DNA from 3 places in the Comamonas sp. 7D-2 genome. Region 3 is predicted to be linked to each of the others. Evidence: predicted binding sites of a transcription regulator. Region 3 holds the regulator's gene; each other region holds the start of a gene.
The links. Region 3 encodes FNR, which switches genes on or off when oxygen is low (the NO sensors DNR and NnrR bind a similar motif). Its sites were predicted from a motif close to TTGATNNNNATCAA; they were not measured.
Positions count from the first base shown of each region.

Region 1 (2,264 bases), 1.2 Mb from region 3:
AAGTCCAGGTCAGCTGCGAATCGGTGCTGTGGCCCGAAGCGCCTGGCTGGGGCGTAAAGACTTTTTTCAACCAGTTCCAGAACTCCATGACATCCCCCTCATTGCGCCTCAAGCAGGGTCCCCCTTGCTTTCGGCGCGGACGCTGGCTTTATAGGCATGCCAGCTGGTACAACCCAGCAGCGGCCCGATGACGATCAGACCTGCACTGTAGAAGAGCAGCGAGACCGCGATCAACACGGTGATGATCAGCCCCCACAGCAGCATCACACCCGTGTTGGCACCCACCACGCGCATGCTGGTGATGCAGGCCGTCAAGGCATCGGTATCCAGATCGAGAATGGCGGGCAGTGAAACCACCATGCAGGCAAACACCAAGGCAGCAAATATCCCGCCAACCGCGGTGTAGCCCAGCAGGAACTCCCAGTTCTCGGGCCGCAGCAGGGTCTGCAACAGGGTTGCCGTACTGGGCATGCCGGTATCGAACGAGATGGCGAACACCACCATGGCGGCGCGCCCCCAGAGCATCTCCAGCACCATCAGCACCATGACCAGCATGCCCATGCTGGCCAGATGCTTGTCCCAGCAGGTCAACGACTCCGACAGCAGCACGGGCTTGCCCTGCTCCAGTTGCTTGCTGACGTAGTACAGACCCATGGCCAGGAAGGGGCCTACCAGCAGACAGCCGCTGGCCATGGACATCAGATATTCGGGGCTGGAGCGAAACACCCAGGCCATCAGACGCGCCATGCCCCAGAAACACAGGCCGTAGAACAGCGCAATCATTGGTGCGCGACGCACATCGCCCAGGCCCAGCAGCAGCCATTGCCAGGGCTCGCTCCAGCGCAGTTGCAGAATCTGCAGATTGCCGGACTCGGCCTTGACCTCGGAAACAGGGGAAGCTTGCATGCGAGACCCTCCTTGTCGCCCGTACCGCGCCTCGGTGGCGGCAGCTGACAGGAACAAGTTACCCGCTCAACCTCGAATCTGCATTGCGGAAAGCCCGCATGCCGGCCTCCGCATTTCACTATGAAAACAAGAGCTTATAGCGCCCGGCTTTTGTTGACTTCAGTCAATAAAAGCATTGAAATCGCTTCTCTACAAGCGCTGCCAGCTCCTATTTAAATAGCTTCAACCAAAGGCCTTGAGCAGGGCCTGGGCCAGGTCGGCCTGCAGATCGCTCGTATCCTCAAGGCCGATGGCAAAGCGCACCACGGTGCCCGCCTTGATATGGGGTGTGGCACGGCTGCGCATCTCGGGCAGCTCATAGGGCACGACCAGGCTCACAGGCCCGCCCCAGCTATAGCCCAGCTTGAACAGGCTCAGGCTGTCACAGAAGCGATCGACGGCTGCCTGGTCGAAGCGCTCGTCGATGACCACGCTGAACAGACCGGCGGCCACGCCATCCTGGCCCTGCCCTTGTCCGCACAGCTGCTTCCAGCAAGCGTGGCCCGGGGCATCAGGCATGGCGGGGTGCAGCACCTGCGCCACGGCACGCTGGGTGGCCAGCCACTGCGCCAGCTGGCGTGCCGAGCGATCCTGCGCGTGATAGCGCAGGCCGATGCTGGGCAGGCTGCGCAGCACAGCTTCAGCGTCGTTGCCGCTCACGCCCAGACCCAGACGCATGTGCGCGAGCTTGATGCGCATATGCAGGGGCTGGTTGCGCGTGATGATGCTGCCCATCAGCACATCACCGCCGCCGCTGGGGTATTTGGTCAGGGCATGGACCGTGACATCGACGCCCAGGCTGCCATCGCCCAGCAGGTCGAAAGGACGAAAAGCCAGACCCGCGCCCCAGGTGTTGTCCAGCACCATGGTCACGCCCCTGGCCCGGCACAGGCGCACCTGCTCGACGAGATCGGGGAACTCCATGGTTACCGAGCCAGGAGCCTCCAGCCAGACCAGCTTGGTGGTCGGAGTAATCTTGGCCGCCAGGTCTTCGACGCACATGGGGTCGTAGTACTGATGGCGAATGCCGAAATGGGCCAGCTCGCCCTCGGTCAGCGTCTTGTTGGGACCGTATGCGTTATCGGGCACCAGCACCTCGTCGCCCGTCCTGAGCAGCGCCAGCGACACCGTGGCAATCGCGGCCAGACCGCTGGGTACCAGCAGGCATTGCAGACCGCCCTCCAGCGATGCCAGACGTTCTTCCAGGGCGTAGGTCGTTGGCGTGCCATGCAGACCGTAGGTGTAGCTGCTCTTGTCCAGCCAGCGGCGCTCGCGCATGGCCTGCACATTCTCGAAGTACACGGTCGAGGCCTTGTGCA
Region 1 is NZ_CP094238.1:3,405,379-3,407,642, forward strand. Features, by position in the region: gene MPZ60_RS15750 (hypothetical protein) at 1-88, opposite strand, end outside; gene MPZ60_RS15755 (DUF2189 domain-containing protein) at 109-906, opposite strand; gene MPZ60_RS15760 (PLP-dependent transferase) at 1,129-2,264, opposite strand, start outside.
Region 1: the regulator FNR is predicted to act here: its motif matches at 1,060-1,073, upstream of MPZ60_RS15755 (DUF2189 domain-containing protein).

Region 2 (2,264 bases), 290 kb from region 3:
CTATCGCGAGACCTTGACGCTGATCGAGAAGCGCTACCGCGCTGGCGATGCGGCAGAGCTGGATGTGGCGCGCATGCAGACCGAGGTTTCGGCCACCGAGGCGGAGACACTGGCACTTGAGCGCCAGCAGGCCGCCCTCACGCATGCGCTGGCCGTGCTGGTCGGCGATGTGGCCAGCGGTTTTGCGCTGGCTTCGCAGCCGCAGGCAGCCACGCTGCCGATGATTCCGGCAGGCGTGCCCGCGACGGTGCTGGCGCGCCGCCCCGATGTGTCGGCGGCCCAGGCATCGGTGCTGGCGGCCCAGGCCCGCGTGGGCGTGGCGCAGGCCGCGTGGTTTCCGGCCATCACGCTCACGGGCAATGGCGGCTACGCCTCGCCGGAGCTGGGCGATCTGTTCAAGTGGTCGGCACGTTCCTGGGGCATAGGCGCCTTGCTGTCTCTGCCCATCTTCGACGGCGGCCAGCGCGCAGCGCAGGAAGAGGGGGCCCGTGCACGTCTGGAGGCCGCCGTGGCCGCCCAGCGCGGTCAGGTGCTCGCGGCCTTTCGGGATGTGGAAGATCAGCTCAGTGCCTTGCGCCTGCTCTCGGGCCAGGCCCGCGTGCTGGGGCAGGCTGTGCAGTCTTCCGAGCGCGCCACCCATCTCTCGGACGTGCGCTATCGCAACGGTCTGGTGAGTCAGCTGGAGCTGCTCGATGCGCGCCGCAACGAGCTGCGCAACCGGCGCCAGGCCTTGCAGGTGCGCACCGCGCAGTACACGGCCACGGTGGCGCTGATCCGCGCGCTGGGCGGAGGCTGGGACAGCGGAGAGCCTGTGGCGGCAAGCAGCTGAGGCGAGAGCTGTCCCGTCCGCCCTGGCGGCCGGTTTGCCGGCTTGTGACTCCTGCTGCACAGCCAGCCGTGCCCGTACAGGCTCAGTGGTTTGATGGGCATCAAGGCAAGACTTGAGGCTCTGGCGGCGCGGGCGCCAGTGGTGCTAGATTCATTGACGGTCCATGTGGATCGTCAATGGATGCTTCATGAACATCACTTTTCACGGTGCGGCGCAGTCGGTCACGGGGTCCTGTTTTCTGGTCGAGACGCATGGCTGTCGATTTCTGATCGACTGTGGCATGGCCCAAGGCGGCCGCGAGGCTGACGAGCACAACCAGCAAGCCTTTGCCTTTGATGCCGCAGGTCTGGATTTCGTCGTCCTGACCCATGCGCACATCGATCACAGCGGCCTGCTGCCCAAGCTCGTGGCCCAGGGCTTCAAGGGCCCTATCTATGCCACGCTGGCCACCAAGGACTTGCTCGAGGTCTTGCTCAAGGACAGCGCCCATATTCAGATGGTGGATGCCGAGCGTGCAGCGCAGCGCCGGCGTGAAGGCCGGGGGCACGAGCGCGAGCCGGCGGTTCCTCTGTATTCACTGGCCCATGTGGCGAGCACGCTGGAGCAGGTCCAGGCCAGGGCCTATGGACAGCGTTTTGAACCCCATCCTGCGGTGACGGTACGTTTTCAGGATGCCGGGCATATTCTGGGCTCGGCCATTGTGGAGCTGTGGCTGGCAGATGGCCATGGCGGCACGCGCAAGCTGGTGGCCAGCGGCGATCTGGGCCAGCCGGGGCGGGTGATCCTGCGCGATCCCACGCCGATCATGGAGGCCGATCTGCTGCTCATCGAGTCCACCTATGGCGACCGGCAGCACAAGAGCACGGGCGATACCCTGGAGGAGCTGGTCGATGTGGTCACGCGCACGGCGCCCCATGGCAATGTGGTAATCCCGGCATTTGCCGTGGGGCGCACGCAGGAGCTGCTCTATCACTTTCTGCAGCTGATCCAGCAGCAGCGCCTGCCGCCGGTAGAGATATTCGTGGATTCGCCGATGGCGGTGGCGGCCACCGATATCACGCTGCGGCACTTCGGCGTGTTCGATGAGGAGGCCAGGCAGTTGCTGGGCAGCGTCAGGAGACTCAAGGAGTCGCCGCACATTCACTTCATCAGCGATGTGGAGGACTCCATCAAGCTCAACCGCATCAAGAGCGGCGCTGTCATCATCTCGGCCAGCGGCATGTGCGATGCGGGACGGGTGCTGCATCATCTGAAGAACAATCTGTCCAGGCCCGAGTGTGCGGTGGTGATCTGCGGCTTTCAGGCTGAAGGTTCGCTGGGCCGCAGGTTGGTCGACGGTGCCAGGCAGGTGCGCCTGTTTGGAGATGACGTCGAGGTCCGTGCCGGTATCCATACTCTGGGCGGCTTTTCGGCCCATGCAGACCAGCAGGCCCTG
Region 2 is NZ_CP094238.1:2,461,951-2,464,214, forward strand. Features, by position in the region: gene MPZ60_RS11370 (efflux transporter outer membrane subunit) at 1-829, shown strand, start outside; gene MPZ60_RS11375 (MBL fold metallo-hydrolase RNA specificity domain-containing protein) at 1,017-2,264, shown strand, end outside.
Region 2: the regulator FNR is predicted to act here: its motif matches at 920-933, upstream of MPZ60_RS11375 (MBL fold metallo-hydrolase RNA specificity domain-containing protein).

Region 3 (2,264 bases):
ACTCCCGGCTCGCACCCCGTACACTTCAATGTGGATGCAGTGACTGCCGGAGCAGGGCGTATTTCCGAGAAGACGGTGTTCCTGGTGCCGCGTTAATGCCAGGTCTTGACGGTCTTCGTGAGCCATCACGGAGGCCGGACAAGGGCACCGCCAATCGGCAACAATTTATGCCACCCTGCCGTGTGTGCCTGGGTGGTCAGAATTTTGGAAAGAGGTTTCATCATGTCGGCAGCACAAGCCAAGGTCTCGCAAACGGCCAAGATCATCCACCCCGAGGACGGCAAGCCCTGGTGGAAGTTTGCCCATGTCTGGCTCATCATCGCCGGCCCGGTGATCGTGGTGATTGCCGGCTTTGTCACCGCATACATCGCACTGAGCAGGCCTGATCCCGTGATTGACCCTGACTACTACCGCCATGGCATGGAAATCAACCAGCGCCTGAGCGAAAGTGAAAAAAGCCTGGCCCCAGCAGTCACCGGCCGCAATCATGCGGCCACGCCAGCCAAGGACCATCCGCTGGATCGCTGAGTGCTCTGGCGCTTGCTCCGCCAAGGTCGCTTTTGCGGCCTTTTTTGTTGCCGATATCAAAATCAGAGCGTGTTGCGCATGTTCTGTCTAACGTTGATGTAGAAGTAAATGGTTTTTTGATATCCAGATGGCGCAGGATGCTCCTGAAAAGAGAGTAGTTCAGGGTTTCCCGCCACGGTGCATGCCCGCAGTCCTGCATGAACGGTCACCACTGTTGTGCAAAATATGACCAAGCCCACAGCCCAAGGAGAATCAGGATGGATGCTCGACGCTGGATGTGGATTGTCTGGCCGGCCTTTCTGGCGGCAGCAATCATGGAGATGGTGGTTTTCGCCTTTGTGGACCCGCTGGATGTGCACTGGCTGGGCTCCCCCCTGGACTGGTCGCGCCAGGCCATCTATACGGTCGCTTTTTTTGCCTTCTGGGTCGTGACCCTGATCGGAGGTGCGATGACGGTGATGCTGGGTCGCTCCGTCAGCGATCTCAATGGCGGCATCGTTTCCGAGCCTCTGCCCGATTAATTCGCACAGACAAAAAAGCCCGCTGTCCGCGGGCTTTGTCTTGAGAGTGTCTGTCGACTCGGTTCAGTTCTGGCATTGCTGGCTGTTGACGATGCGTTTGAGCGCCTCGGTATCCAGGATGCGCAGGTGGCGCTGCTTGACTTCCACAATACCTTCCTCTGCAAATTTGGAGAAAGTGCGGCTCACGGTCTCGAGCTTGAGGCCCAGGTAACTGCCGATTTCTTCGCGCGTCATGCGCAGCACCAGTTCCGACTTGGAAAAGCCGCGTGCCGACAGGCGCTGGACCAGGTTCAACACAAAGGCCGCCAGGCGCTCTTCGGCACGCATGCTGCCCAGCAGCAGCATCACGCCATGCTCGCGCACGATTTCGCGGCTCATGACCTTGTGCACATGGTTCTGCAGGGCAGTGACCTCGCGCGAGAGCTGCTCCAGTTTGTCAAACGGCATGACGCAGACCTCGGCGTCTTCCAGGGCCACGGCATCACAAGTGTGGTGGTCGTTGACGATGCCGTCCAGACCAATGATTTCGCCAGCCATCTGAAAGCCTGTGACCTGATCGCGCCCGTCTTCGGTGGCCACGCTGGTCTTGAAGAAGCCGGTTCGAATGGCATACAGCGAGGTGAACTCTTCGCCATTGCGAAACAGCAGCCCACCGCGCTTGACCTTGCGGCGCGTGGCCACAATCTCGTCAATGCGCTCCATTTGTTCATCGTCCAGGCCCATGGGCATGCACAGTTCACGCAGATTGCAGTTGGAGCAGGATGCTTTGATGGTCTGAAGATTCATGGGCTTTTAGCAACGGCGCAGACAGACACAGAGTGGAGAGTCGCGCTGGTCATTGACCTCGTGGTTGAAGATGAGATGGATCAAATTGTCGCAGCACTTGCCTTGAGGTCTCTTGATTTTCATCAAGGACAGGGTGATTGCCTTGGGGCACATTGCCTGTATTCGTTCAAAAACATGCGCTTTTGCCTATTTTGGGCATGATTTTCAGGATCTGATTTCCATTGAAATCTGCTCTATACAGAGTGTGGGCGCACCCTAACTCCCAGTTATGACCGCAGTCACGCCTGAGTTGCTGAGCCGCTTTGATATCCCCGGCCCACGCTACACATCGTTCCCAACAGCCGACCGTTTTGTTGAGGCTTTTGGTGCAGACGACTACATACTGGCACTCAAGCAGCGCAAGACGCATTCTGGCTCGCGCGCTTTGCC
Region 3 is NZ_CP094238.1:2,172,993-2,175,256, forward strand. Features, by position in the region: gene ccoG (cytochrome c oxidase accessory protein CcoG) at 1-96, shown strand, start outside; gene MPZ60_RS10045 (FixH family protein) at 223-528, shown strand; gene MPZ60_RS10050 (hypothetical protein) at 786-1,049, shown strand; gene fnr (fumarate/nitrate reduction transcriptional regulator Fnr) at 1,113-1,835, opposite strand; gene hemN (oxygen-independent coproporphyrinogen III oxidase) at 2,104-2,264, shown strand, end outside.